Regions from separate parts of the Thermus tengchongensis genome, predicted to be linked through region 1. Evidence: a T-box and tRNA genes for the amino acid it is inferred to sense, from the RefSeq annotation. Region 1 holds a T-box; the other regions hold tRNA genes.
The links. The T-box of region 1 lies ahead of ileS (isoleucine--tRNA ligase). A T-box ahead of a tRNA ligase gene usually reads a tRNA of that ligase, here a tRNA-Ile.

Region 1 (9,664 bases):
CGGTTTCCGTGATGAGGACCAGTTCCTCAATCCGCACCCCGCCCACCCCGGGCAGGTAGACCCCAGGCTCCACGGTGACCACCATGCCGGGCTCCAGGGTCTCCTCCGTGTAGGGGGAAAGCCCCGGCCCCTCGTGCACCGCAAGCCCCACCCCGTGCCCCAGGGAGTGGACGAAGTAGCGGTCCAGGTCAAAGCGCTTAAGCTCCTCCCGGGCCAGGGCGTCCATTTCCTTGGTGCTCTTCCCAGGGCCCAAAACTTCTAGGACCCGTTCTAAGGCGGCCAGGGTGGCCGCAAAGGCCCGCTTGAGTTCCCCATCCACCTTTCCCAAGGCTACGGTGCGGGTCATGTCGGAGTGGTAGCCCGCCACTCTGGCCCCCAGGTCCAGGGTGACGAGCTCCCCCGCCTTTAGGGGCTTCTCCGAGGCTCCGGCGTGGGGCAAGGCCCCCCGTTCCCCCGAGGCCACGATGGGGGGGAAGGCTACCCCCTCGGCCCCCCGCCGTCGCAGGAAGAACTCGATCTCCAAGGCCACTTCCCGCTCGGCCACCCCGGGCTTCAGGAGCCCTAAGGCGTGGGCCAGGGCCTCTTCGGCCAGGGCCTGGGCCTTCCGGATCTGGGCCACCTCCTCCGGGGCCTTCTTCAGGCGCAGACGCTCCACCACCCCCTTGGTGGGCACCCACTCCGCGGGGGCAAGCTCCCGCAGGCGTTCCAGGGCGGCGTAGGGGAGGTGCTCGGCCTCAAAGCCCACCCGGCCCCTTAGGCCCTTGAAGACCTCCTCCTTCTCCTCACGTCTCAGGACCTTGGCGGGGATGCGGCTTTCCCTTTCCGCCTCGGGGTAGCGGGGGTCGGTGAGGAGGAAGGCCTCCCCCTCCAGGAGGAGGACCTGGGCGTCCTCGGGGTGGGGAAAGCCGGAGAGGTAGCGGACGTTTTCTGGACGGGTGATGTAGAGGGCGTCTAGCCCCAGGGAGTCCAGCAGGGTCTTGGGGTCCAACACGGGGCCACTATACCACTCGCCTAGCCCTCCTCCAGGTTTACGCCCCGGTAGACCTCGTCCACCGCCAGCTCCAAGGAGGGGCAGGGGAGGGGGAGGCTTTCCCCCGGTCCCAGGCGGAGGTAGGTCCACTTGTTTCCCTCCCGCAGGTAGGCCTCGAGGCCCACCCGGCGGCTGTCCAGGAGGAGGTAGGCCCGCAAGGAGGGGAGCCTGAGGTAGTGCCATAGCTTCTTCCCCCGGTCCAGGTCCTCGGTGCTTTCCGAGCGGATGGGGCTTTGCTCCTCCAGTTGGAGGTAGGCCTCGAGGCTGAGGGCCTTTCCCGAGGGTTCGGCCATGCCCTTATCCTAGCTTCGCCACGCTAAAGCGCACCCGGCCTTCCTCGTCCTCCAGCAGGGTGGTGTGGCCGGGGAAGAGGCCTGGGGCAAACTCCAGGGCCAAGACCTCCTCGGCGATCCAGCCGCCGTGCCGCTTTAGGGCCTCCAGGTATGGCCCTTCCGCCTCGTAGCCCACCCGGATGCGGTCGGAGACCTTCAGGCCCATCTCCTTGCGGGTCTGCTGCAGGTGGCGGATGAGGTCCCGGGCCAGGCCCTCAAGCCTCAGCGCCTCCGTGACCCTGACCTCCAAGGCGGCCACGTACCCGTCCTTCTCCAGGGCCTGGTACCCCTCGGGGGCCTGGGCTTCCAAAAGCACTTCCTCGGGCGCGAGGACCAGGGTTTCCCCTTCCACCGTTAGCGCCACGGGCTCCCCCTTCAGGACCAACCTGGCCACCCTTTCGGCCTCCCTTTGCAGGGCCTCGCGGAGGGCAGGCACCCGCTTGCCGTACTTCTTCCCCAAAAGCTTCAGGTTGGGAAGGACGCGGTAGGAGAGGACCTCCTCTCCCGGCTCCAAAACCCGCACCTCCTTGACGTTGAGCTCCTCGGCGATCTCGGGGGCGAAGTGCCTTAAGCCCTCCCGCTCCAAGGCGCTGGGGGCGGTGAGGAGGAGAAGGGGGAGGGGGGTACGGGTCTTGACCCCGCTTCTGGCCCTGGCCGAGCGGGCCAGGTCTACCACCTTGAGCACGGCGCGCATCTTGGCCACCAGCTCCGCGTCCACCAGGCGGGGATCCACCTCCGGCCAGTCGGCGAGGTGCACGGAGAGGGGGGCCTCAGGGCGCACGGAGCGCACCAGGTTCTGCCAGAGCACCTCCGCCAGGAAGGGGGTGAAGGGGGCGGAGAGGGTGGCGACGAGGACCAGGGCCTCGTACAGGGTAGCGTAGGCGGCCTCCCGGTCCAAGGCGTCCTCGTTCTTCCAGTACCGCCTCCTTCCACGGCGTACGTACCACTGGGAAAGGTCCTCCACCACGAAGTCCCGCAGAGCGCGGGCGCTGGTGGTGGGGTCGTAGGCCTCGAGGGCCTCCGTCACCTTCTGGATTAGGTCCTGCATCCGGGCGAGAAGCCAGCGGTCCAGCTCGGGGCGCTTCTCCGGAGGGGGCGGGTTCCTCAGGTCCGGTCGGTCCAGGTTGGCGTAGGTGACGAAGAAGCTGTACACGTTCCAAAGGGTGAGGAAGTAATCCCGCACCGTCTCCCGCACCAGGTTGGGCCCAAAGCGGCGGTCCGCCTCCGGGGGCGCAGAGATGTAGATGTACCACCTGAGGGCGTCGGCCCCAAACTCCCGGATGATGTCCCAGGGGTCCACCACGTTCCCCTTGGACTTGCTCATCTTCTGGCCCTTTTCGTCCAGGATGAGGCCGTGGCAGATGACGTTCTTGAAGGCGATGGAGCCGAAGAGCATCACCCCCAGTTGGTGCAGGGAGTTGAACCAGCCCCGGGTCTGGTCGATGCCCTCGGCGATGAAGTCGGCGGGGAAGGCCTCCTTGAACTCCTCCTGGTTCTCAAAGGGGTAGTGCAAGGAGGCGAAGGGCATGGCCCCGGAGTCGTACCAGACGTCGATCACGTAGGGCACCCGCCGCATGGTGCCTCCGCAGGCGCAGCGGAGCTCCACCCGGTCCACATGGGGGCGGTGGGGGTCGAAGGGCTCGGGGAGGGGATGGGTGGCCCGCTCCCGGAGCTCGGCGATGCTCCCGATGGCCTCTTCTTTCCCGCAAGCGTCGCAGACCCAGATGGGCAAGGGGGTCCCCCAGTAGCGGTTGCGGCTTAGGGCCCAGTCCACCAGGTTCCTTAGCCACTCCCCGTAGCGCCCCTCCTTGATGTGGGGCGGGACCCAGTTGATCTCCTGGTTCTTCCGGATCAGCTCCTCTTTGAAGAGGGTGTTTTTGATGAACCAGGTTTCGGTGGCGTAGTACATGAGGGGGGTGGAGCACCGCCAGCAGTGGGGGTAGCTGTGGAGGTAGCTCTCCTCCTTGAAAAGGAGGCCTCGAGCCCGGAGGTCTTTCAGGATGGCCCGGTTGGCCTCGCGGAAAAAGAGGCCCTTAAAGGGCTCCACCAGGAGTTTGCCCTCCTCGTCCACCGTTTTCAGCACGGGAAGGCCGTAGCGGCGGCCCGTCTCCAGGTCCTCAGCCCCGAAGGCCGGAGCCTGGTGAACGATGCCCGTGCCGTCCTCCCGGCTCACGTACTCCGCCAGGACCACGAAGTAGCCCCGCTCCACCCCTTGGGGATAAGGAGGCTCGTAGGGGAGGCCCTCCAGCTCCTTGCCTGAGAAGGTCTTGAGGATGGGGGTTTCCTCGCCCAAGAGCTTTTTCCCCAGGCTTTCCTCCAGGATGAGGGCCTCTTCCTCCTCCTGGAAGGCGGCGTAGGTGAACTCCGGGTGTACCGCCGCCGCCACGTTTCCGGGCAGGGTCCAGGGGGTGGTGGTCCAGATGAGGAGGCTGGCCTTTTCCAGGCCCAACCTCTGGGGCTCCTTCAGGGGCAGGCGCACGTAGACCGAGGGATCGGTGATCTCCTTGTAGCCCAAGGAGAGCTCGTGGGAGGAAAGCGGGGTGCCGCAGCGGGGACAGTAGGGCACCACCTTGTGGTCCCGGTAGAGGAGGCCCCGGTTGAAGAGCTCCTTCAGGCTCCACCAGATGCTTTCCACGTAGGTGGGGTGCAAGGTGGCGTAGGCGTTTTTCAGGTCCACCCAGTAGGCGATGCGCTCGGTGAAGGCCTCCCACTCCTTCTCATAGGTGAAGACCGACTCCCGGCAGGCCTGGTTGAAGCGCTCAATCCCGTAGGCCTCGATCTCCCGCTTGCTCTTTAGCCCCAGCTTCTTCTCCACCTCCAGTTCCACGGGAAGCCCGTGGGTGTCCCAGCCGGCTCGGCGGGGCACGTAGTAGCCCCGCATGGTCTTGTAGCGGGGGAAGAGGTCCTTGTAGCTCCGGGCCTGGGCGTGGCCCACGTGGGGCATGCCGTTGGCGGTGGGGGGGCCTTCGTATATGGTGTAACGGGGCCGCCCTTTGCGGTTTTCCACGCTTTTCTCAAAGATCCTCTCCTGCTTCCAAAACTCCAGGACCTCTTCCTCCAGCCTGGGAAAGTTGGGTTCGCCGACCTCCTTGAACATACGCTCCTCCCTAAAGGAACGCCCGCGCCTTTGGGGCGCGGACGAAAGCGCAAGGGCTTCCGCGGTACCACCGCGCTTCCTGGAGATAGCCTCCAGGCCCTCATTTTCGCGCGATTACGGGCGCACCCGGCGGGCATTACTCAGGGCTTTCCCTTTTCCTCCCGCGGCTCCGGGGTGATCTTCCCACCTTTCCTCACCACCGGGCTTCCACCCTCCCCGGCTCGCTCTGGGCTCTTGGAAAGGGGTACTCTCCCCATCCTCGCCTTTACAGCTCACGCCCCCTGGGGTAAAATCCCCCCTTGGCGGCTAAGCCCATGCTAGCAGCCCTCCTCTTCCTTGACAACGCCTGGGCTGGGTCTGCTAGAATCGAGCTAAGCCGGTCCGCTTCCCGACAAAAGGAGTAGCCATGGAGCTGTACTTGGATACGGCCAACTTGGAGGAGATACGGGAGATTGCCGCCTGGGGGGTGCTCTCCGGGGTGACCACCAACCCCACCTTGGTGGCTAAGGAGTATGCGGGCCGAGGGGCAAAGCTGACCGAGGAGGTTTTGTTCGCTCACCTACGGACCATATGCGAGGTGGTGAAGGGGCCCGTGTCCGCAGAGGTGACCACCTTGGAGGCAGGGGCCATGGTGGCGGAAGGACAGCGGCTTGCCGCCATCCACCCCCACATCGTGGTCAAGCTGCCCACCACCGAGGAGGGCTTGAAGGCTTGCAGGCGGCTTTCCGCCGAAGGCATTAAGGTCAACATGACCCTGATCTTTTCTGCCAACCAGGCCCTTTTGGCCGCCCGGGCAGGGGCGAGCTACGTTTCGCCCTTCTTGGGGAGGGTGGACGATATCTCCTGGGACGGCGGGGAGTTGTTGCGAGAGATCGTGGAGATTATCCAGGTGCAGAACCTGCCCGTCAAGGTTATCGCCGCCTCCATCCGCCACCCCCGCCATGTGACGGAGGCGGCTCTTTTGGGGGCGGACATCGCCACCATGCCCTACGGTGTGTTCAAACAGCTCCTCAGGCACCCGCTTACGGATATAGGCCTCAAGCGCTTCATGGAGGACTGGGAGAAGGTTAAGCCATGAGAAGAAAAGCGGATACCCAACAGGAAGCACCCCTTACCTACCAGGAGCTTTCGGCGAAGATCCTTCCGGAGCTTCACCTCCTGGCCCAGGAGGCGGGGATTGAGAACTACAAGCGCATGAAGAAGGACCAGCTCATCATGGCCCTCCTGGAGCGGCAGACCCAGGGGGAGGGCTTGCAGCTGGTCAAGGGCTACCTGGAGATCAGCCCGGATGGGTACGGGTTCATCACCGAGAACCTGTACAATCTGGATTCCAGAGTCGCCATCGTGTCCGCCGGGCTCATCCGGCAGTACGCCCTAAGAAGCGGGGACTACATCGTGGGCCGGGTGCGGCCGCCCCGGGATAACGAGCGCTACGGCACCCTCCTCAAGGTGGAGGCGGTGAACGACCTGGACCCCGAGGCGGCCAAGAACCGGCCCCGCTTTGACGAGCTCATCCCCCAGTTCCCCGACCGGCAGATCCGGCTGGAGACCACCCCCGATGAGCTTTCCACCCGGGTGATCGACCTCCTGGCCCCCATCGGCCGGGGGCAGCGGGGGCTGATCGTGGCCCCGCCCAAGGCGGGTAAGACCACCCTCCTCAAGAAGATCGCCAATGCGGTCCTGAAGAACGAGCCCGACATCAAGGTGATCGTGCTCCTCATCGACGAGCGCCCCGAGGAGGTCACGGACTTCCGGGAAAGCGTGCAGGGGGCCGAGGTCATCGCCAGTACCTTTGACGAGCCACCTCAGAACCACATCCGGGTGGCGGAGTTCGTGCACGAAAGGGCCAAGCGCATCGTGGAGGATGGGGGGCACGTGATGATCCTCCTGGACTCCATCACCCGCCTGGCCCGGGCCAACAACCTGGTGACGCCGCCCACGGGCCGCACCCTTTCAGGCGGTTTGGACTCCGCGGCCCTCTACTTCCCCAAGCGCTTCCTGGGGGCAGCCCGCAACATCCGGGGTGGGGGAAGCCTCACCATCCTGGCCACCGCCTTGGTGGAAACGGGAAGCCGCATGGACGACGTGATCTTTGAGGAGTTCAAGGGCACGGGCAACATGGAGCTTCACCTCTCCCGCCGCCTCGAGGAGCGCCGCATCTTCCCGGCCATCGACATCCTGAAGTCCGGGACCCGCCGGGAGGAGCTCCTCTTGGGCGAGGAGGTGGTGCACAAGATGTGGCTTCTGCGCAAGGTCCTGGCGGACATGGACCCGGCGGAGGCCATGGAGATGCTCCTGGCCCGCCTGGGGCGCACCAAGAACAACAAGGAGTTTCTGGCGTCCTTGGCCGCCCGTTAGGCGGGGTTTTCCCTTGGGGGGCGGGCTTTCCGCCCCCCAAGGCCTTGTGCCCCTTGCCTTTTCCCCGCTTGGTCCTGGTATAATCCCCGCGAGGTTTTGGCGGGGTTTGGGAGGTGAGCATTGCGGGGAATATGGGGAAGTTTATGGCTCTTGGTTTCCTCTTTGGCCTTCGCTAAGCTGCCTGTTCTTAGCCCCCTTCCCCTCCCGGAGAACACGGTGGAGGTGGGCCGGGTGGCCAAAAAAGGGTGGGTGCTCTATGAGGTAAAGCCTGGGGATACCTTGGCAGGAATTGCCGCCCGGTATGGGGTAGATCCCCGGCACATCATGTGGTCCAGCAACCTGCAAAGCGACCGCTTGCAGGTGGGGCAGAGGCTACTTATCCCCTTGGCGGCCGTGGAGGACCGTTCCCCCCGGGTACCCCCGGGGGTGGAGGTGTACCGGGTGCGCCCGGGGGATACCCTGCAGGGAGTGGCGAGCCGTTATGGTATAAGCGTTCTGGACCTAGTTTCTGCGAACCCTTCCTTAGAGAGCCTGGACCGGCTGGTGGCGGGGAGCGTCCTCTACATTCCAAGAAAGGCTAAGGGTTTGGTGGTATCCCTGCCCGAGGGGCAGACCCTGGTGGACCTGGCGGCCCGTTTCGGCCTCTCCCCAGTGGCGGTGGCCCGGGCCAATGGGGTTAAGGATCCCTTGGACTTGAAGCCAGGGGACTTGGTCCTCTTGCCCGGCATCCAGGCCAAAACCACGTACCAGCGCCTTCTGGCCAAACAGGAGGCGGAGCGCCAAGCCCGCCTCGAGGCGGAGCGGCGTCGCCAGGAGGAGCTAAGGCGCCTGGCGGAGGAACGCAGGAAGCAGCAGGCCCTGGCCCAGCAACGTGCCCGGCAGGTGCAACAGGCTCAGACCCAGCGGCCCCAGGTGCGCCGGGTGAGCTACCAGGAAGGGGCCATGCGCTGGCCCCTTTCCGGTTTCCGCATCACCACCTACTTTGGCCAGCGGGGGGCTTTCCAGCGTTTCCACACGGGGATCGATCTGGCCGCCCCCTACGGCACCCCCATCGTGGCCGCCAAGGCGGGCCAGGTGGAGGTGGCGGGCTGGAGCTCCATGGGCTATGGTTTCCACGTGGTGCTGGACCATGGCGGAGGGGTGGAAACCCTCTACGCCCACATGTCCCGCATCGCCGTGCGGCCCGGGCAGTGGGTGGAGGCTGGGGAGGTGATTGGCTACGTGGGCTCCACCGGCTGGTCCACGGGGCCCCACCTGCACTTCGAGGTCCGGGTGAACGGGGTGGCCCGCAACCCCTTGGCCTATTTGCCTTGAGTAAGTTTTAGTGCCCCGGGGGCCTTTGGGCCCCCGGCTTCTTTTGGCTTGACCCGGCGGGCGGTAAGCTGGAGGATGGAGGACGGGATGGAGAAGGGTACCTTCCAGATCAAGACCGGCTTTGCCGAGATGTTCAAGGGCGGGGTGATCATGGACGTGACCACCCCCGAGCAGGCGGTGATTGCCGAGGAGGCGGGGGCGGTGGCGGTGATGGCCCTAGAGCGGGTTCCCGCCGACATCCGGGCCCAGGGGGGCGTGGCCCGCATGTCGGACCCCAAGGTGATCAAGGAGATCATGGCCGCGGTGTCCATTCCCGTGATGGCCAAGGTGCGCATCGGGCACTTCGTGGAGGCCATGATCCTCGAGGCCATCGGGGTGGACTTCATCGACGAGTCCGAGGTCCTCACCCCCGCGGATGAGGAGCACCACATCGACAAGTGGAAGTTCAAGGTGCCCTTCGTGAACGGGGCCCGGGACCTGGGGGAGGCCTTAAGGCGCATCGCCGAGGGGGCGGCCATGATCCGCACCAAGGGGGAGGCGGGCACGGGCAACGTGGTGGAGGCGGTGCGCCACGCCCGCACCATGTGGAAGCAGATCCGCTACGTCCAGTCCCTCCGGGAGGACGAGCTGGTGGCCTACGCCAAGGAGATTGGGGCCCCCTTGGAGCTGGTGAGGTGGGTCCACGACCACGGCCGCCTCCCCGTGGTGAACTTCGCCGCTGGCGGTATCGCCACCCCGGCCGACGCCGCCTTGATGATGCACCTGGGCATGGATGGGGTCTTCGTGGGAAGCGGCATCTTCAAGTCCGGTGATCCCAGGAAGCGGGCCCGGGCCATCGTGCGGGCGGTGACCCATTACAACGACCCCGAGGTGCTGGCCGAGGTCAGCGAGGACCTGGGCGAGCCCATGGTGGGCATCAACCTGGACCAGCTGAAGGAAGAGGAGCGCCTGGCCAAGCGGGGCTGGTGAGGGCATGGCCAAGGCGGTCTGCGGGGTCTACGAGATTCACCCCGAGCGGGTGGAGAAGGCCCGGGCCGCCTTGCCCAAGGAGGGGGTGCTCCAGGAGGCCGTCCTCCTCCTCAAGGCCCTGGCCGACCCCACCCGGATGCGGCTTCTTTTGGCCTTAAAGGCGGCGGGGGAGCTTTGCGTCTGCGACCTGGCCCTTTTGGCGGGGGTTTCCGTTTCCGCGGTGAGCCACCAGTTGAGGCTTTTGCGTCAGGCCCGGCTGGTGGCCTTTCGTCGGGAGGGGAAGCAGGTCTATTACCACCTGGCGGACCACCACGTGGAGAGGCTGCTGGAAGGAGCCCTAGAGCACGCATTGGAGAACACTTGAACAACTACTCAAGTAATGCTACCCTGGGGGCATGGAGGCTCCCAGGGTCCGTGTGTTCCGGGTGGAGGGTCTGGACTGCGCTGACTGCGCCTTAAAGGTGGAGAAAGCCCTTTCCGGGGTGCCTGGGGTGGTGCAGGCCCAGGTCAGCTTTGCCAGCGGTAAGGCGTATCTGCACCTCGAGGTCCCTGGGGCGGAGAAGG
Region 2 (9,664 bases), 270 kb from region 1:
GGCGTTCCACAGGTCACCCCTATTCATAGCGGATCCTGGGGTCCACCCAGGCCAGGAGGAGATCGGAGATGAGGTTGCCGATCATCAAGAGGACCAGGCTCACCGTGAGAAAACCGGCGATCACGTAAAGGTCCTGGTTGGCGATGGCATCCAGGAAAAAGGGGGTAATACCCGGCCAGGCCATAACCACCTCCACGAACCCCGCCCCCGAGATCAGGCTGGGGAGGAGCCCCCCCAACGTGGCCACAAAGGGAATCACCGCGTTACGAAAGGCGTGCTTATAGAGCACCACCCGCTCGGCAAGCCCCTTGGCCCGAGCGGTGCGGATGTAGTCCTGGCCTAAAACCTCCAGCATTTGTCCCCGCATGAGGCGGGAAAGCCCCGCGATATCGTTGGCGGTGGCCACCAGCACGGGCACCACCGCGTGCCAGGCGATGTCCAGAAGCTGGCGCAAGGGCGGTAGCTGCTCAAAGCCGCTGGAGGTCATGCCGGAAACTGGGAAGATCAAGGTACCGGTGCGAAACTTGATCTGCAGAAGGATGTAGATGGCGATGAGGGCCAGGAAGAAGCTGGGAATGGAAAGGCCGATATACGCCAGAAAGGAAAGGATCCTGTCCCCCAAGGAGTACTGGCGCACCGCTCCATACACCCCGATGGGGATGGCCACCAGGTAGAGAAGGATGGTGGAGGGGATGACGATGACCATGGAGTTCACCACTCGAGGCCAGATCACCTCCAGCACCGGGGCCTGATAGGCGAAGGAATAACCCAGGTTCAGGTGCAACAGGTTATCCATCCAAAGCAGGTACTGCTCGTAGATGGGGCGATCCAGGCCGAACTGGGCCCTAAGGCGGGCGATGGTCTCCGGGGTTACCTTGGGATCCAGCTCCAGCTGGGTCAGGTAATCCCCCGGGGCCAGCTGGATGATGAGGAAGGCCAGAAACGTAGCCCCGAAGAAGGTGGGGATCAGGTACAGGATGCGGCGAAGGATGTACGCGGTCATGGCTTCCCAAAGTATCCCCGGGGCCGATGGACCCCGGGGATACCCTACGGCTAGCTCATTTCTTGATGAAAGTCAGCTCCAGCTCCCGCTGGCCCCAGATGGCGCTGATGATGGCGTCGGGGTGCTCCCCGCCCAGGCGGTTGTTCCAGGCGGGGTGGTAGTTGGGCCCGGCGATGTAGATGACGGGAAGAAGCTGGGCCTCAATCTCCTGCATGCGGTAGCCGATCTCCACCCGCTTCTTGAAGTCCAGTTCCGTGCGCCCGCGGGAGTAGAGGGCGTCCAGCTGGGTCTCCCGCGGGTCGATGCACTGGCCCGACTTGTTCCACATGTGCAGGTTGCCCTTGCAGGGCACCACGTTGGACCCAAAGGGCCAGTCCAGGTCCCCACCGGAAAGGCCGATGATGATGGCATCGAAGGGCCGGTCAGGACCAGAGGACAAGAGCTGCCCCACCAGGGTGTTGAAGTCGATGGCGGTGAAGTTCACCTTCACCCCCACCTTTTTGGCCTCGTCCACAAAGAGCTTGGCCATCTGCTCCCGCTGGGCGTTCCCGGCGTTGGTGGCGAGGTTGAACTCCAGCCGCCGCCCCTTGCCGTCCACCAGGTAGCCTTCCTTGTCCTTCTTGGTGAAGCCCAGCTCCGCCAGGAGCTTGGCCGCCTGTTGCGGGTTGTACTCGTACTTGGGCACCTTGGGGTTGATCCACTGGGTGAGCACGGGGTAGACACTGGTGTACATGGGGGTGCCCAAGCCGCCGTAGACGATGTCGATCACCGCCTGGCGGTTGACGATGTGGCTCATGGCCCGGCGGAACTTGTCGGAGCGGAAGAGGCTTTGCTTGAAGGGATCCGAGGCCTTGTTCCAGTTGAAGACCATGAACTGGCTGCTGGCCACCGGGGAAGCGTTCACCTTGATGGTGGCGTCCAGGCGCCCCTGCTGGATGGCCTGGCGGATCTGGGAGATGTGATCCACGGTGGCAGGGGCCATGAGGTCGATGTTCCCCGCTAGGAACTCCGCCAGTTGGGCGTTGGTGTCCTTGACGATCTTGATCTCGTAGCGGTCCAGGTAGGGCAGGGGGTTGCCCGCCTCGTCCTTGTTCCACTCGCCGAAAGCAGGGTTGCGCTTCAGGACCAGGCGCTCCCCTGGGCGGTAGCTTTCGATGAGCCATGGCCCGCCAGAAACAATGTTTTCCGGCTTCTCGTTCAGGGTCCACATCTTCTTGATGCCTTCAGCCCCCTCCCTCTGGTACACAGGACCGAAGACATGGGCAGGCCAGGGCACGAAGGCAGCCACGGCAAACGCTGTGGCATCAGGCTTGGGGTAGGTGAAGCGGATGGTGTAGTCGTCGATCTTCCGCAGGGTGATGGGCTTGCCGTCAATGAAGAAGGAATCGTAGCTGTTGGACCCCACCGCCTTGTCGGTGTGAATGCGCCAGGTCATGATCCAGTCGTCGGCGGTGATGGGCCGGCCATCCGACCACCTCATGCCCCGGCGGATCTTGAAGGTGATCTCCAGCTTGTTGGGGCTCACCGTGAAGGACTCGGCCATGTAGGGGATCCAGTCCCCGGTGGTGGGGTCGCGGGTAACCAGGCCCCTGCCTCCGGAGATAATGCTGGGCACATTCCCCGACTCCGCGGTGATGAAGGGGTTAAAGGTGCGGTAGTCGGAGATAACCGCTGCCCTAAGGGTACCGCCCCTCTTGACCTCGGAGGGCTTGGCCACCGTCCACTTTTGCGGCCAAACAAAGGTCTGGGCACTGGCCACTCCTGCCAGGGCTATAAGGCCCGCCAAAACTGCCAAGGCTCTTCTCATATCGTCTGCCTCCTCTGCTACCTTACGCTGGACAGGGTACCCAGTTATTCTGAACCCTGTCAAGGGTGTGGCCTTCAACTTGACCCCGATGTCGGCGCGTGAAAGAATCCCCTCCATAAGGAGGTGGTGATGAAAGCCGTGGTCATGGAGGCTCGAGGTGGCCCAGAGGTTTTAAAGGTAGCGGAGATGCCTACCCCTGAGCCGGGTCCCAAGGAAGTAAGGATCCGCGTGAAAGCCGCAGCCCTCAACCACCTAGACATCTGGGTCCGCAAGGGAGTGGCTAGCCCCAAGCTTCCCCTACCCCACATCCTGGGAGCCGATGCCTCGGGGGTGGTGGACGCAGTAGGACCCGGGGTAACGGGCTTTGCCCCCGGGGACGAGGTGGTGGTCAACCCCGGCCTTTCCTGTGGCCACTGCGAGCGGTGCCTGGCAGGAGAGGATAACCTCTGCCCCAAATATGAGATACTGGGCGAGCACCGCTTTGGAGCGTACGCCGAGTACCTGGTGGTACCCGAGGCAAACCTCCTCAAGAAGCCCCCAAACCTCTCCTTTGAGGAAGCCGCTGCCATCCCCCTCACCTTCCTCACCGCTTGGCAGATGGTGGTGGACAAGCTCCAGGTACGGCCAGGGGAGGACGTTCTGGTTATGGCGGCGGGTAGCGGGGTGAGTGTGGCCGCCATTCAGATCGCCAAGCTCTTCGGCGCGCGGGTCATCGCCACCGCCGGCTCAGAGGAAAAGCTCCGGAAGGCTAAGGAGCTGGGAGCCGACGAAACCGTGAACTACACCCACCCCGACTGGTACAAGGAGGTGCGCCGCCTCACTGGGGGTAAAGGGGCGGACAAGGTGGTGGACCACACCGGAGCCCTCTACTTCGAGGGGGTGATCCGGGCCACGGCCAACGGGGGCAGAATCGCCATCGCCGGGGCTTCCTCGGGATACGAGGGCACCCTTCCCTTCGCCCACGTGTTCTTCCGGCAACTTTCCATCCTGGGCTCCACCATGGGCTCCAAAAGCCGCCTTTTCCCCATCCTGCGCTTTGTGGAACAGGGAAGGCTAAAGCCCGTGATAGGCCAGGTTCTGCCCCTGGAGGAGGCCGCAGAGGGACACCGCCTCCTGGAGGAGCGGCGCATCTTCGGCAAAGTAGTGCTACGGGTGGACTAGGCCTCTCCAGGCAGGAGCAAGATCCCGCCATAATAGCGAGCTGGCAGGCCAAAGGGCGAAGATCATGGGATGGGGTCAAGACCTTTGTCCCTAACCGGAAGCCGCCGCCCATAGGGCTTCCTCAAGGGTAGAATGCAGGGCGAGGTGAGGCCATGGAGCACACCGACGTGATCATCATTGGCGCGGGCCCCGCTGGGCTTTTCGCGGGTTTTTACGTGGGCATGCGGGGGCTTTCCTTCCGCTTCATCGACCCCTTGCCCGAGCCAGGGGGACAACTTTCCGCCTTGTATCCGGAGAAATACATCTACGACGTGGCGGGCTTTCCCAAGGTGTACGCCAAGGACCTGGTGAAGGGGCTGGTGGAGCAGGTGGCCCCCTTCCACCCCATCTACAGCCTGGGGGAGCGAGCGGAAACCCTGGAAAAGGAAGGGGACCACTTCAAGGTGACCACTTCCTCCGGGAACACCTACACCGCCAAGGCGGTAATCATCGCCGCTGGGGTAGGTGCCTTTGAGCCCAGGCGCCTGGGTGCCCCCGGGGAAAAGGAACTGGAGGGCAAAGGCGTCTACTATGCGGTGAAGACCAAGGCCGAGTTCCAGGGCAAGCGGGTGCTCATCGTGGGAGGTGGGGATAGCGCCGTGGACTGGGCCCTGAACCTCCTGGGCACCGCCCAGGAGATCACCCTGATCCACAGGAGGCCTCAGTTCCGGGCCCACGAGGCCAGCGTGAAGGAGCTCTTCAAAGCCCACGAGGAAGGGCGCCTTACCGTGCTCACCCCCTACGAGGTCCGGCGGATTGAGGGGGATACCCAGGTGCGCAAGGCGGTGATCTTCCACAACGGGACCCAGGAGGAAAAGGAGCTGGAGGTGGACGCTGTCTTGATCCTGGCGGGCTACCTCACCAAGCTGGGGCCCTTGGCCAACTGGGGGCTGGAACTGGAAAAGAACAAGATCAAGGTGGACACCACCATGGCCACCAGCATCGCCGGGGTCTACGCCTGCGGGGATATCGTCACCTATCCGGGGAAACTCCCCCTCATTGTGCTCGGCTTCGGGGAAGCCGCCATCGCCGCCAACCATGCCGCCGCCTACGCCAACCCCGCCCTTAAGGTTAACCCCGGCCACTCCTCGGAAAAGGCCGAGGAGAAAGCCCCCGCCTAAAGACCCCTCCTCCCTTCAGGCCCCGGGCTACCCCGGGGCTCCCCTTTGCTCTAAGATGGGGCATATGCGGGTTGCCCTTTTCATTGACGGATCCTACATGTACCTGGCCACCAAGCGCCTGGGTTGGAACGTGGACCACCGCCGGGTCCTCACCCAGTTCGCCACCCCGGAGCAGCTTTACAACGCCTTCTACTACGTGCCCATCACCGATCCCGAGGACGAGCGCCAGCAGCGCTTCATCGACGCCCTGGTTTTCATGGGGTACACGGTGCGTAGCCGCCTGGTACGGGGGGATGCCCGGTTTGAGGCCATGATGGCCACGGACCTCCTCACCACCGCCCCCCGCTGGGACCGGGCCATCGTGGCCAGCGGTTCGGGAGAACTGGCCCACACCTTCAGCGTCCTGAGGGCCATGGGGAAGGAGATCCACCTCCTCGGCGTGCACGAGCTAGCGGACCTCGAGCTCCGCAACCAGGCGGACCGCTTCCTGAACCTCCCCGAGTGGCGGGAGGTGCTGGAGAGAACCCTGGGGGGCCGCCGCACCTATGTGGGCTATCCCGTGGAGGCTACGGTGGAGGTACCCCCTGCCCCGGTAGAGGACGCCCAGCCCTAACCCATGCCCCCAGGCCCCTGGCTCGTGTTGCTGGCAGCGGGCCTTTTTTACCTGGCCCTTCCCATCCCCCCTACCCTACCCCCCTCCCCCAGCCTCAGGGACCTTCTCCCCTACCCAAAGGAAGAGCGGGAGGCTTGGGTCAGCCTCCACCTGGGCTTGAAGGCCAGCCTGCACCTCCTTCTGGGAGGGAAGGCCGCCCGGGCCTACGACCGCCTGCTCCGCCTCGAGCTCAAAAACCAGCGCTCCGGCAAGCGGTCCGCCTACCCGGAGCCCAAGGGTGCCCTCCTGGCGGCCAAGCGCTGGGTGGAGGCCATCGGCCAGGCCAAGCGGGGCCAGAAGGTGGACCTCGAGGGCCTGCCCACCGCCCCCCACCACGTACTTCCCTACGCCCGGGAGATCCGCGCCGCCGCCTCCGCCCTCGGCATTCCTTATGGGGTGCTGGCCGCCATTGTGGATAACGAGCAGTATGGGGGGGACAAGGCCTTGGGGCTTTCTCGGGGGGTGCGCCAAGCGGCGGATGGCTTCGCCCAAGGCCTGGCCGAGGTCCAGGGCCACGCCCCCTTGAGCCGCACCCTGGGCCTGGCCCAGATGAGCTGGGAGGATGCCCTCAAGCAACAAGACCGCCTGCGCCTCTTCGGAGCTTGGGACCCAGCAAAACCCTTCCCCAAGACCGAGACCGAGGCCAGGAAGGCCCTCGAGGATCCCTACCTCAACCTCCTCTTCACCGCAAGCCGGCTTAGAGGCTACTTCAACGCCCTCCTCGGCCTCCCCCCACGGGATACCCGCCTTCTGGATGACCCCTGGCTCTACTACCTGGGCCCCGCCTGGCACAACTACCCCCTTAGGGCGCAGAACCTGGAAACCTGGGAGGACAGCTTCCACGGCTTTTTCAAGGGCCTCCTCTACCAGGTGGTCCTGGAAGGACGCTGGCACCTGGAAGGCCACACCCTTCTTCCCCTCAAAGCCTGGGGGCCTGGGGCGCAGGACCCCCCTCCGCCTTCTCTCCCCAGCCTGATCCCTTAGATCCGCTCCATCCAGGGAAGGGGCTCCCCGGGAGGCAGCACCGGCCACCTTCCCTGCCGCATGTGGCGGAAGATGGCCTCCACCGCCTTTTCTGCCTCCTCCACCCAATGCCTTGGGTAAAGGGAATGTTTGGCCAAAAACTCCTCCCGGTCAAAGACCTGGCAGGTGTGGTCGGCTCGGCACTTCACATCCAGCTCGAGGTCATACTGGCGAAACCCGTTTCCCGCCCACTCCGCTGGGGTCTGCACGTTCCAGTAGTACTCCAGCACCCGGCCTTCCCGCACGTCCGGCCCCCCGGAATACCAGGCCCCTGGGAAGAAGGCCACGTAGGCGTCGTGGTCCAGCACCACCCTCCTACCCTTGGCCACATGGTGGAAGGTTCCCCCTTGGGGCAAAAGGGTGAGGATCCCTTCGGGGCGCACCTCCACCACCTTGGCCTCCCAGAAGTAATGCAGGTTATCCCCCGGGAACTTGTAAAACTCCACCCGCACGAGGTCCCCGGGAGCCACCGGCCAGGGCAAGGCCCCCATGCAAAGCGCCCAACGGGCCCTGCGCCCCGTTTACTTCTTGGTGCTGATGCCCAGGACCTTGTAAAGGGCGCAGAAGCCAGTGATGGCCGTGAAAAGCAAAACGACGCCCACGATGCCCAAAATCCAGTTCCAGGGCGAGGCCGACTGGAAGGCGAAGTAGAAGAGGACCAAGGCCAAGACAAAACGAATGACCCGGTCGGTGGTGCTCTCGTTCACCGTCATGTTCCACCTCCGCCATCCAGCTTATACCAGAGCGGACCGGGACGTTTGGCCCCCTAGGCCCCTTGTGCTAAAATAAGCCTTCGGCGCGGGCCGTTAGCTCAATCGGTCAGAGCGGCCGGCTCATAACCGGTTGGTTGCAGGTTCGAGTCCTGCACGGCCCACCAGCTTCCCTGTCCGCCAAAGTCCCGCCTCCCAAAGGGGCGGGAAACGTGTTTGTACCAGCCCCTTCTTCTGGCACAATCTAGCCATGGAGGCCCTGCAAGCCTTTCAAATTCTGGACCTGCGCATCGGCCGCATCTTAAAGGCCGAACCCCACGAGAAAGCCCGTAAACCCAGCTACAAGCTTTGGATCGACCTCGGACCCTTAGGGGTTAAACAAAGCTCCGCCCAGATCACCGAGCTTTACCGCCCCGAGGACCTGGTGGGCCGCCTGGTGGTATGTGCGGTGAACCTGGGCACCCGCGTGATCGCCGGCTTCCCCTCGGAGGTCCTGGTCCTGGGGGCCAGGGACGGGGCGGGGCGGGTGGTGCTCCTGGCGCCGGAACGGGAGGTGCCCTTGGGGGAGAAGGTGTTCTGAGGGCTCGTGTGCGAAAGCTGCCCCACCGGTTAAAGCCGAGGCGGCTTGTTCATGGTTTTTCTGGGGCCCCCGTCGTGGCCTGGGCCACGACGGGGTACTTAGCGGGTCCGGGTCACCTTGCTGAGGTGCCGGGGCCGGTCCGGGTCCAGGCCCCGGGCCCGGGCCAGGGCCTCGGCCTTGGGGTAGAAGGCCTGGACCAGGAGGAGGGGGGTGAGCTCCGGCTCCAGGGCCACGGGAAGGGCCAGGGGGGTGTGGGCCAGGGCCAGGGCGTCGGGCTCCGGGGAGAGCACCAGGAGGTGGGCCCCCTTGGCCCGGAGGCCCTCCAGGGTCTTTAGGAAGCCCTCCAGGGCCTCATCCCCCTGCACCAGGGCCAAGAGGGGAAAGCCCTCCTCCAAAAGGGCCTGGGGCCCGTGCAGGAACTCCGCCGCGGAAAACCCCTCCGCGTGCAGGGCGGCCACCTCCTTGAGCTTGAGGGCCGCCTCGAGGGCCACGGGATAGGTGAACCCCCGCCCCAGGACGAAAAGGTTTTCCGCATCCTCCAGGTAGTCCAGTTCGCCCGAGGCCTCCAAGGCCCGGTGGAGGGCCTCGGGCAAAGCCGGCAAAGCCTCCCGGAGCCTCGCCTCCTCCAGGAGGTGGGCGAGGAGCTGGGCGGTGGCGGCCAGCATGGCCAGGAAGCTCTTGGTGGCGGCCACCGCCTTCTCCTCGCCGGCATGGAGGGGAAGGACCACCTCAGCTATTTGGGCCAGGGGGCTGTCCTCCCGGTTCACCAGGGCCACGGTGAGGACCCCCTGGCGGCGGTAGGCGGCCACGGTTTCCACCACGTCGGGGCTTTCCCCGCTTTGGCTATAGGCAAGAAGGAGCGAGGGGAAAGGCACCCGCAGCCTGGCCTGGTAGAGGGTAAGGACGGAAGGGGCCAAGGAAAGGACCGGCCATTCCAGGCGGGCCTCGAGGAGGTACTTGGCAAAAAGGGCCGCATGGTCGGAACTCCCCCGGGCCACGGTAAGGGTGAGGGCCGGGGGGCGCTTCCTCAGGAAGCTGGCCAGGCTCCTTACCTCGGCCTCGTTCTCCCTAAGGAGGCGCTCTATGACCTTGGGAGCTTCCTCCGCCTCGGTACGCATCCAAGAGGCCATAGGTTCACTATAGGGCACGGGAAGCCACCTCCTGCCACCTGGTCCTTCCCAGAAGATGGTGATATACTTCCACGGATGGACCGCATCGTCATCCGGGGGGCACGGGAGCACAACCTCAAGAACATCAACCTGGAGCTCCCGCGGGGCAAGTTCATCGTCATCACCGGGGTCTCGGGCTCGGGCAAGAGCACCCTGGCCTTCGACACCCTCTACGCCGAGGGGCAGCGGCGGTACGTGGAAAGCCTCTCCAGCTACGCCCGCCAGTTCCTGGGGGTCATGGACAAGCCGGAGGTGGAGAGCATCGAGGGCCTCTCCCCCGCCATCTCCATCGACCAGAAGACCACCAGCCACAACCCCCGCTCCACCGTGGGCACGGTCACGGAGATCCACGACTACCTGCGCCTCCTCTTCGCCCGGGTGGGCACCGCCTACTGCCCG
Region 3 (9,664 bases), on a different contig from region 1:
GGCCAGGGCTAGCTCACCCGGTTTCGGGTCCACGGCCGCGGACTGCGCGGGCCGCACGCGGCCCGCTTTCGCCCTCTTCGGACTCGGTTTCCCTACGCCTACGCCTCCACGGCTTAAGCTCGCCCACGACCGTGAGTCGCCGGCTCATGCTTCAATAGGCACGCCGCAACCCCTTTAGGGGCCGCGACTGCTTGTAAGCCCACGGTTTCAGGCTCTATTTCACTCCCCTCCCGGGGTTCTTTTCACCTTTCCCTCACGGTACTGGTTCACTATCGGTCACCCGGAGTACTTAGCCTTAGGCGGTGGTCCGCCCAGATTCCCCCATGGCTCCACGAACCACGGGGTACTCGGGTACCCTCACCTATCCCCTCACCTTTCGCCTACAGGGCTTTCACCTTCTCTGGCGCTGCTTCCCAGACAGCTTCGGCTAGGCTAGGGATTCGGTATCCGAGGGCCCCACGACCCCGCCCGGACAAGCCGGACGGTTTAGGCTCTTCCCCTTTCGCTCGCCGCTACTCAGGGAGTCGCTTTCGCTTTCCTCTCCTCTGGGTACTGAGATGTTTCAGTTCCCCAGGTTCCCCCCGCCCCTAAGGGCGGTGACCCGTGTTCCCACGGGCCGGGTTCCCCCATTCGGACATCCAGGGATCAACGCCCGCTACCGGCTCCCCCTGGCTTATCGCAGGTAGCCACGTCCTTCATCGGCTCGGGTGCCAAGGCATCCACCGTGGGCCCTTAGCATCTTGACCCTCCAAGACCGCTCCACACGGCCTTGACTCACCTATTCCTCCACCCCAGCTTTCAAGATCCCCCGCCGCCCCTTCAGGCAGCGCAAAGAAAAAAGTACCAGACTTCTGGGTACTGAGATGTTTCAGTTCCCCAGGTTCCCCCCGCCCCTAAGGGCGGTGACCCGTGTTCCCACGGGCCGGGTTCCCCCATTCGGACATCCAGGGATCAACGCCCGCTACCGGCTCCCCCTGGCTTATCGCAGGTAGCCACGTCCTTCATCGGCTCGGGGGCCAAGGCATCCACCGTGGGCCCTTAGCATCTTGACCCTCCAAGACCGCTCCACACGGCCTTGACTCACCTATTCCTCCACCCCAGCTTTCAAGATCCCCCGCCGCCCCTTCAGGCAGCGCAAAGAAAAAAGTACCAGACACCTCGCACCCTGTCAAGAGGGGGTGAGGGAAATCGGCGGTCATCTTGACGGGAGGCGGACTCCTGGCTAAGCTGTTCTTTGCGTGCGGGGGCGATTAGCTCAGCTGGTCAGAGCGCACGCCTGATAAGCGTGAGGTCGGTGGTTCAAGTCCACCATCGCCCACCAAGGAAGGTCCCCCGGGAAGGTTCCCGGGGGTTCTTTTTGAAGCACTCCCTGGAGCGTTCGTTAGCTTACGAAGCCTACCCCTCACCTTGGTCTTTTCCAAGATCGAAAGAGAAGCTCCACCCCCAAAAGAAGGCCAAGGGCCATGAGACCGCCGTAGAGGAAGGATCTCTCAGGGAAGTGGGTTCCCAACCACCCCGCAACGGGATAGGCCAGAACCCACCAGAGGTGGCTCCAGGCAAAGTGGGCTCCGTAAACCCGCCCCTGGAGGACCTCAGGGGTACGGTCAGCGATCAGGGCTTGTGTGGGCAGGTTAACCCAGTTTTGGCCTGCGCCAGCCAGAATCCAGAGGAAAAGGAGCAGGTTCAGGGAGGCCCAGTCAGCGGGCAGGACTGCCAGGCTGGAAACCATAGCACCTAAGAAGACAAAGGTGGTACGGGGGATGCGGTTTTCCCAAGCGCCCATGGACAAAGCAGCCAAGGTGGCCCCAATGCCAAAGCCAGCCATAGTCCAGCCGTATTCCAACGCGTCTAGCCCTAACTTTCCCCGAACCAAACCCACGGTGCCCACCAATACCAGGGCCCCGGACACCGCGGCCGAAAGCTCTAGGAGCAGGGCGTAGCGCATGGGGCCATCCCGCCACAACCAAAGGGTTCCCTCCCGAACATCCCCTACGGGGTTGGCGTGGGCTTTTCCCCGCTCCACCCGGAGGCTTACCGGTAGGGTAAGGATGAGCAGGGCGGAGAACATAAAGGTTACCCCGTTTAGCAGGAAAAGGTTCCGTGCTCCGAGGAGGCCCGCCAGGGCCCCGGCTATCCCGGGGCCCAGCACTCCCAGAACCTCGTAGGTGGCTCCGGATAGGGCAATGGCCTGGGCATAGTCTTTCTGTTTCATCACCTGGGGCAGCGCTGCCTGGTAGACGGGGGTGAAGAAGGCGGTGAGGGCGTTGAGGAGGAACATCAGGGTGTAGATCTGCCATACCTCGCCTACCCAGGGCATAAGCCCTACCCCTCCCGTTCGCCCCAGGTCCGCGCCTACCATCAGCCTCCTCCGGTCCACCCGGTTCGCCAGGATCCCAGCCCATGGGGGGAGAAGGACGGAGGCTGTGACCCGCAGGGTGAGGGCCCCGGCCAGGATGCTTGCCGACTTTGCCCCACTCACCTCAAGGGCCAGAAGGGCCAGGGCGACCCAGGTGAAGGCATCGCCTAGAAGGCTGGTGGTCTGGGCGGCGTACAGGCGGGCAAAGAGGGGGTTACGCAGGCTCTGGAGAAGGCGGGAAAGGGTACCCATGGCTAGGCTCCGTGGTCCGGGAGGCCCAGGCGTTGGTGCTTGGCGTGGGCGAAGGCTTGGATGAGGAGGTCCGCAACATGGCTTTTGAGGCGGTAAAACACCTGGGTGCCCTGCCGGCGGGCAGCCGCCACCCCCGCTCCCCGCAAAACCGCCAGGTGCCTCGAGGTGGTGCTCTGGGGAAGTTGTAAGCGCTGGGTCAAGCGGCCTACGCTTTCCTCTCCTTCCAGAAGACCTAAAGCGATGCGCAGGGGAGTGGCCTCGGCCAGGGCGGAGAAGATCCTCAGGACGCGCTCGAGGTCTTCCACCGGGAGGCCAGCTTTCCCGAGGGGATTCGTGGCGCTCCGTGCACTAATTTGGTATCTGGATAAACTAAAGTGGATCTCCGAGGGAATGCGACTTTTGCGTGGGGTGGACTTCGGGGTCTTGGCCCTAGACGCAAGGTCAGGGGGGCGTATAGCCTGAAGAACATGTACGAGGGTAAGATCCTCTACGAAGGCCTCACTTTTGACGACGTGCTCCTCCTCCCCGGGTACTCGGAAGTGCTACCCCGGGAGGTATCGGTGCGGACGCGGCTCACCAAGAAGCTTCACCTTAACATCCCCATCCTCTCTGCGGCCATGGACACGGTGACCGAGGCGGAGATGGCCATCGCCATGGCCCGGGAAGGGGGGCTAGGGGTCATCCACAAGAACCTCTCCATAGAGGCCCAGGCCGGCATGGTGCGCAAGGTGAAGCGCTCGGAGGCGGGGATGATCCAGGATCCCGTCACCCTGCCCCCCACCGCCACCCTCGAGGACGCCGAGCGCCTCATGCGGGAGTACCGCATCGGAGGGCTTCCCGTGGTGGACCTCTACGGGAAGCTCCTGGGCTTGGTGACCAACCGCGACCTGCGCTTTGAACGCAACCTGAAGCGACCCGTCACCGAGGTCATGACCCCTTTGGAGCGCCTCATCACCGCTCCCCCCGGCACCACCCTGGAGGAGGCGGAGGAGATCCTGCGCAAGCACAAGGTGGAGAAGCTTCCCCTGGTGGACGAAATGGGTAGGCTCAAGGGGCTTCTCACCCTAAAGGACATCGTGAAGCGCAAGCAGTACCCCAACGCGGCCAAGGACCGCCTGGGCCGGCTTTTGGTGGGGGCGGCGGTGGGGGCGAGCCGCGACCTACCCGAGCGGGCGGCCGCTTTGGTGGAGGCGGGGGTGGACGTCCTGGTTCTGGACTCGGCCCACGGGCACTCCAAGGGGATCCTCGAGGCCCTCACCTACCTGAAGGAGACCTTCGGGGACAAGGTGGAGGTCATTGCCGGCAACGTGGCCACCCGGGAAGGGGCCAGGGCCCTGGCGGAACGGGGGGCGGATGCCGTGAAGGTGGGCATTGGCCCTGGCTCCATCTGCACCACCCGGGTGGTGACCGGGGTGGGGGTGCCGCAGATCTCCGCCATCCTCGAGGCGGTGGCGGGGGTAAAGGACCTGGATGTGCCCGTCATCGCCGATGGGGGCATCAAGTACACCGGCGATGTGGCCAAGGCCCTGGCGGCGGGGGCCCATTCGGTGATGCTGGGAAGCATGCTGGCGGGCACGGACGAGGCCCCAGGGGAGGAGGTGCTGAAGGACGGGCGCCGCTACAAGCTCTACCGGGGGATGGGCTCCTTGGGGGCCATGAAGCAGGGCTCCGCCGACCGCTACTTCCAGGAGCCGGGCAGGGGAGGGGAGACCGAGGCCAAGAAGCTGGTGCCCGAAGGGATCGAGGGCATGGTGCCCTACAAGGGCCCCGTGGCCGACGTCCTCTACCAGATCGTGGGGGGGCTGAGGAGCGCCATGGGCTATGTGGGGGCCCCCGACATAGAAACCTTCCGGCAAAAAGCCCGCTTCGTGCGCATGACCATGGCGGGCCTCATCGAAAGCCACCCCCACGACGTGGTGGTCATCAAGGAGGCCCCCAACTACTCCCGCTAAGGCCCCCCACCCTTTCCGGGCTAGTCTCCGAAGAGTTTCTCAAAGGCCTCTCCGCCTCCCTTCTTGCGGGCCAGGCGGTAGGTGCCCTCTTTTTCCTCCAGCCTTCCCTCCGCCACCAGGGCCTTCAGGGTGTCCTCCAGCTCCTTTTTGGAGAAAGCTTCCCCCTCTTCGTCCAGGTAGCGCTGGATCTCCTTGAAGGTGGCAAAGCGCAACGCCTCCACCGCCCGCATGACCCATCCCTTGCGATCCATACCACCATCCTATCCCTTTGCCCGTGGCATCCTGGACCTGTGGATCCCTACCGGGAATACCAGGATTACGTGGTGGCCTCGAGGCTCCTGGTGGCCCTGGGGCTTTCCCGGGAGGTGCTCTCTTTGGCCCAGTATGCCCGGCTTCGCCTTAAGCGGATGGAGCTTGTCCAGAAGGGATGGATGGGCCGCTTGGAAAGCCTGGATGAGCGCCTGCGGTATGGCTTCTTCAGCAACCCCTTAAAGCTCAAGGAGTTCCTCAAGCGCACCGCCCACGCCCCCTTTTGGGCCTCCCCTTTGGCCTTCGAGGCCCTGCTATTTCCCGAGGAGCAGGCCCGCCTGGCCTATCCGGGGCAGGCAGGGGAGTACTACCTGGGCTGGCTCAGGCTACCCCATCTCCTCATGGACCCCCTGGCCTTTGAGGAGGCGCTGAGGGAGCAGGAGGCCCGAGCCCAGGCCCTTCCCCTTTTCCTCAACGCCTTCCACCGGGTACCCGGCCCTTGATGCCTTTCGCCTTTGGGCCTAATCCTAGGCCTCTTCCTCGAGAAGGGGCAGGCGCACCCGGAAGAGGGTCAGACCGGGCCGGCTTTCCACGGTGATCTCCCCCCCGTGGGCCTTGGCGATGGCCTGGGCGATGGCCAGGCCAAGGCCTGTGCCTCCCCCAGGTCCCCGGGCGAAGCGCTCAAAGAGGCGGGGAAGGAGGTCCTCAGGGATTCCCGGGCCATGGTCCTCCACCTCCAAGAGGGCGTTTTCCCCTTCCCGCCGGAGGCGCACCCAGACCCCTTCCCTTCCTGCGGCCCGTACCCCGTTGGCGATCAGGTTTCTGAGCATTTGCAAAAGCCGGTCCGGGTCCCCGAGGACCTCTAGGGCCTCCCCTTGGAAGGCCACCCCGTACTCCTGGGCGGCCTCCTCCGCCAGGGTCTTCAGGTCCACGATATGGGGGTTCAAGGTGCGCTCCGCCTCCCCCCGGGCCAGGGAGAGGAGGTCCTCCACCAGGCGGCGCATCCTCTCTGCGGTGGCCCGGGCGGTCCCAAGGGCTTCGGGGTCTTGGGGGTTTCGCCCTAGCCGGTCCAGGTGGCCCAGGAGCACGGTGAGGGGGGTCCGGAGCTCGTGGCTGGCCTCGGCCAGGAAGGCCCGTTCCTTCTCCTTGGCCTCCTTGAGGGCGAAGAGGAGGCTGTTTACCGCCTCCACCATGCGGCCGAACTCGTCCTTGGGGAGGTTCAGGGGAACGGGGTCCAGGCGCTCGGGGTTGCGCCGGGCGATCTCCCTGGCGGCCTCCTCCAGGGGCCTGGCGGTGAGCCGTGCGGTGAGGTAGACCAAGGCCGTGCCCAAGGGGAAAAGCAGGAAGAAGGCCTCGAGGAGGGCCCGCCTCAGGGCCTCTTGCGCCAGATCTATGGGGGTGGTGTCCTGGGTCAGGGCGAGAAGGCCCAAGGGGGTGCGCACCAAAGCGGCGGCAAAACCTCCCTGCCAGATGACCCTGGGGACCTCCCCCACTTTCCTCAGGGCCTCAGGGGGAAGGCGATGGGCCTCCTGGGTCAGGACCAGGGCCTCCCCATCCTCCGCATAGAGGTGCAGGTAAACGCCCCCGGTGGTGAGGAGGGCGCCCGTCTGCCCCTTGCGGTAGGCCTCCGCCGCCCGTTTGGCATCCTCCAGGAGGGTGGCCTCGAGGTGGCCCCTAAGGGCGCGCTCCACCCCCTGCCCCGCCAGGTACAGGGCCCCCACCAAAAAGAGGAGCCAGAGGAGGCTGAAGGAGAGGAAAAGCCGAAGCCGGAAGGACATGGGGCCAGGCTAGGTTTCCTCCTCGCCTCTTCCCGGGCGCACCGCATACCCCAGGCCCCGCACCGTGCGCAGGTAGCCGTAGGCCCCGGCCTCCCGCAGCTTGGCCCGGAGGTTGGCCACGTGGACGTCCAGGACGTTGGAATCCCGGCCCAAGGGTTTGCCCCAGACCTTTTCCTCGATCTCCTGTCGGGGAAACACTCGTCCTGGGCGGCTCATGAGCAGGTGGAGGAGTTCAAACTCCTTGGGGGAAAGCCGCACCTCCTTCTCCCCGAAGAAGACCTGCCGCCTCTTGGGGTAGAGCTCCAGGCGTCCCACGCTCAGGACCTCGCTTCCCTCCCTGTGCCTCAGCTGCACCTGGATGCGGGCCAGGAGCTCGGCGGGGTGGAAGGGCTTCACCAGGTAGTCGTCGGCTCCGTCGGAAAGCAGGCCCACCTTGCGCTCCACGGCGTCCTGGGCGGTGAGGACCAGGATGGGGGTGTCGTCGGTGGCGCGGATGCGCCGGGCTACTTCGGCCCCGTCCAGGTCCGGAAGGCCGAGGTCCAGGACTACCAGATCAGGCTTCCGTTCGCGGTGCTTCACCAGGCCTTCCATGCCGCTTTGGGCCCATTCAACGGTGAAGCCCGCCTCCTTGAGCTCCAGCTCCACCAGGCGGGCCACCTCCGCATCGTCCTCGATGAGCAGGATGCGCTTCATGGCCAGAGCCTTTCCGGAGGGGTGAGGCCGTAGACCTCCTTGAGGAGCCTAAGGAGGCTCACCCGCTCCTTGTCCTGCAGGAGGACCACATCCCCGCGGTCGGCCACCCCGGGGAAGGTGCGGGGCTTTTCCCCCGGGAGCACCAGAAGAAGCTGCACCTCCTGGCCCGGCCTGGGGGGTATGGGAGCGGAGAGGGGGATCAGCCTCTTGCCCTCCACCCGCCAGGCCCCGTGCAGGATGCGCAGGTCCTGGGAGAAAAGCCTTAACTCCGTGCCCGCAGCGAGGCCAGGCCCCAGGAGGGGAGGAAGGGCGGCCCAAACCGTCCCCAGGAAAAGGAGAAGGAGGGCCAGAGGACGCATCGCCCTCCATTCTACGCCGAGGGCCCGGCCTTTTGTGGGAGGGAGGTTAAGGAGCCTGAAGGTTTTTCCGGTAGGAGGAAGCCCGCAGAGACCACGTACTTAAGAGCATCCTCCACGCTGATCTCCAAAGGGATGACCTCCTCCGTGGGTACCAGGATGACCACCCCGCTGGCCGGTACGGGGCTCGTGGGCACTAAGACGGCGGTGTAGCCCTCGGGCAGGGGGGGCAGACGGCTCCCTACGGGCTGGACCACAAAGCAGAGCACGTAAAGCCCCCGCCGGGGGTACTCGATGACCGCGGCCCGGCTGAACTTCACCTCCTGGTGGCCGAAGAGGGTGTGGGTGATCTGTTGCACCGCCTTGTAGATGTCCCGCACAATGGGGAAGAGGAGAAGGGAGCGCTCCAGGGAGTGGAGGAGCCTCCGGCCCAGGTAGTTTTCCGCCACGGTACCCACCAGGTAGATGAGCACCCCGGCCAGGAGGAGCCCCACGAAGGGGAGGAGGGGCTGGTAGGTCCTGGGCACCTCGAGGTTCAGAAGGCGGAGAAAGGTCTGGATATACCCGCCGGAATAGGTGTAGACCCAGGCCAGGAAGTAAAGGGTGACCAGAAGGGGAAGAAGGGTAACCAGCCCAGTGAGGAACCTCTGGCGCAGGCGCATGGCTTTCAGTTTACGGGAAAATACCCTGTTGGGGCGGGTTGGCGGCGGGGCTCGGGCTCAGGGGGGAGGTCTACCCGTCTCCCCACACGGGCGAGGATTGCAGGGGAATGGTATTGCTGGGGCTCCCAGCCTGGCCAAGCCAGGCTGGGGCAGCCTCCCTAGCGTCCATCCCCGCGGCTTCGGGCCAGTTCCTTGAGGCCTTTGATGTCCTTCAGGATGATCTTGCCGTAGCCGGAGCGGATGTAGCCTTCCCGGGTGAGCTCCCCGATGACCTTGGTCACGGTTTCCCGCACGCTCCCCACCGCCGCGGCCAGCTCGTCATGGGTGGCGCGGAGGACCACGCCCTCCTGCTCCTCGTGGGCTAAGGGGGTTTCCGCCAGCTCCAGGATGGCCGCAGCCATGCGGTTCTTCAGGCGCTGGGTGGCCAGGCGCTCAATGCGCCGGTAGGACTCGGAAAGGGCCTGGGCCAGGCTTAGGAGCACCTGGCGGATCTCTTCGGGATGGGGTTCCTTGGGGAGGGGTTCGGCCACCACCTCGGTCACCGCCTCGGCGAAGTAGGTCCGCTCCATGCCCGCCAAGACCTCCTCGCCGAAGTACCCCCCGGGGCGAACCAGGCGCAGGGTGAGGGCATTCCCCTCTTCATCCACCGCCTCGAGGCGCACCAGCCCCTCGAGGACCCGGTAGACCCGGTCCCGGGGCCCCGGCACCCCCGGGTACAGGATGACCTCGCCGGGCTTGAAGGTTACGGTTTCGCGGGCCTGGGTCATGGCTGCCTCCTTGCCCCTAGGCTAGCACGCCCCTAGGGATTTTGTAAACCTAGGGTTGCAAAAATGCCGCCGGGGCTACCCTTTTCCCAGGGGACGCTTGCGGACCACGGGGAGGAGGCGCTCGGTGGCCACCTCGGGCTCTTCGCCCCGCGCCTTGGCCGCCTCCCGTTCCAGCTCCGCCCAGAAGAGGGCCATCTCCCAGACCGCGCGCAGGCGTTCTTCCAGGGGCACCTTCGCCCACTCCTGGCGGTCGTCGGGGGGGTGGTCCAAGGGAAAGCGCCGGGCCACGGGTCGGATGGTCCTCATAGTTCCTCCAGGTCGCGTAGGTCCACAGGCCGGCCGAAGGCTCGCTTCAAGACCTTTAGGTCCTCGGGGTGGACCACGTACACTTTCACACCGCTCACCTCCCGCTCCAGGGCCCGGGCAAAGGCCTCCCCGAAGGGGGGGGTTTCCAGGATGACCAGGTCGATGCGGTTGGGGGCATACCCCAGCTGGACCACCCCTGGGGTGGCCAGATCCTCTTCCTTTAGCCCCAGATCGTCCCCGCCGAAGAAATCCCGGATGGCGGCGAGGACCTTGGCCGCTTCCTGAGCGTCCAC

Region 2: it encodes a tRNA-Ile, which carries the amino acid that the T-box ahead of ileS (isoleucine--tRNA ligase) is inferred to sense. The anticodon was not compared.
Region 3: it encodes a tRNA-Ile, which carries the amino acid that the T-box ahead of ileS (isoleucine--tRNA ligase) is inferred to sense. The anticodon was not compared.

Annotation. Positions count from the first base shown of each region.
Region 1 is NZ_JAKEDU010000002.1:351,586-361,249, forward strand. Features, by position in the region: gene L1087_RS04230 (M24 family metallopeptidase) at 1-988, opposite strand, end outside; gene L1087_RS04235 (Uma2 family endonuclease) at 1,012-1,323, opposite strand; gene ileS (isoleucine--tRNA ligase) at 1,328-4,459, opposite strand; T-box leader at 4,494-4,728, opposite strand; gene fsa (fructose-6-phosphate aldolase) at 4,866-5,537, shown strand; gene rho (transcription termination factor Rho) at 5,534-6,817, shown strand; gene L1087_RS04255 (LysM peptidoglycan-binding domain-containing M23 family metallopeptidase) at 6,938-8,131, shown strand; gene pdxS (pyridoxal 5'-phosphate synthase lyase subunit PdxS) at 8,219-9,100, shown strand; gene L1087_RS04265 (ArsR/SmtB family transcription factor) at 9,105-9,464, shown strand; gene L1087_RS04270 (heavy metal translocating P-type ATPase) at 9,496-9,664, shown strand, end outside.
Region 2 is NZ_JAKEDU010000002.1:77,670-87,333, reverse strand. Features, by position in the region: gene L1087_RS02750 (ABC transporter permease) at 1-10, opposite strand, end outside; gene L1087_RS02745 (ABC transporter permease) at 20-1,003, opposite strand; gene L1087_RS02740 (ABC transporter substrate-binding protein) at 1,059-2,810, opposite strand; gene L1087_RS02735 (zinc-binding dehydrogenase) at 2,940-3,971, shown strand; gene L1087_RS02730 (NAD(P)/FAD-dependent oxidoreductase) at 4,124-5,131, shown strand; gene L1087_RS02725 (LabA-like NYN domain-containing protein) at 5,196-5,744, shown strand; gene L1087_RS02720 (hypothetical protein) at 5,748-6,767, shown strand; gene L1087_RS02715 (DUF402 domain-containing protein) at 6,764-7,297, opposite strand; gene L1087_RS02710 (YgaP family membrane protein) at 7,328-7,519, opposite strand; tRNA gene L1087_RS02705 (tRNA-Ile) at 7,607-7,683, shown strand; gene L1087_RS02700 (tRNA-binding protein) at 7,767-8,096, shown strand; gene L1087_RS02695 (SIS domain-containing protein) at 8,195-9,226, opposite strand; gene uvrA (excinuclease ABC subunit UvrA) at 9,302-9,664, shown strand, end outside.
Region 3 is NZ_JAKEDU010000016.1:14,494-24,157, reverse strand. Features, by position in the region: rRNA gene L1087_RS12295 (23S ribosomal RNA) at 1-746, opposite strand, end outside; tRNA gene L1087_RS12290 (tRNA-Ile) at 1,245-1,321, shown strand; gene L1087_RS12285 (MFS transporter) at 1,403-2,608, opposite strand; gene L1087_RS12280 (ArsR/SmtB family transcription factor) at 2,611-2,913, opposite strand; gene guaB (IMP dehydrogenase) at 3,076-4,560, shown strand; gene L1087_RS12270 (hypothetical protein) at 4,581-4,811, opposite strand; gene L1087_RS12265 (hypothetical protein) at 4,851-5,312, shown strand; gene L1087_RS12260 (sensor histidine kinase) at 5,337-6,587, opposite strand; gene L1087_RS12255 (response regulator transcription factor) at 6,597-7,280, opposite strand; gene L1087_RS12250 (hypothetical protein) at 7,277-7,639, opposite strand; gene L1087_RS12245 (DUF502 domain-containing protein) at 7,651-8,298, opposite strand; gene L1087_RS12240 (helix-turn-helix domain-containing protein) at 8,457-9,065, opposite strand; gene L1087_RS12235 (hypothetical protein) at 9,141-9,371, opposite strand; gene L1087_RS12230 (nucleotidyltransferase) at 9,368-9,664, opposite strand, start outside.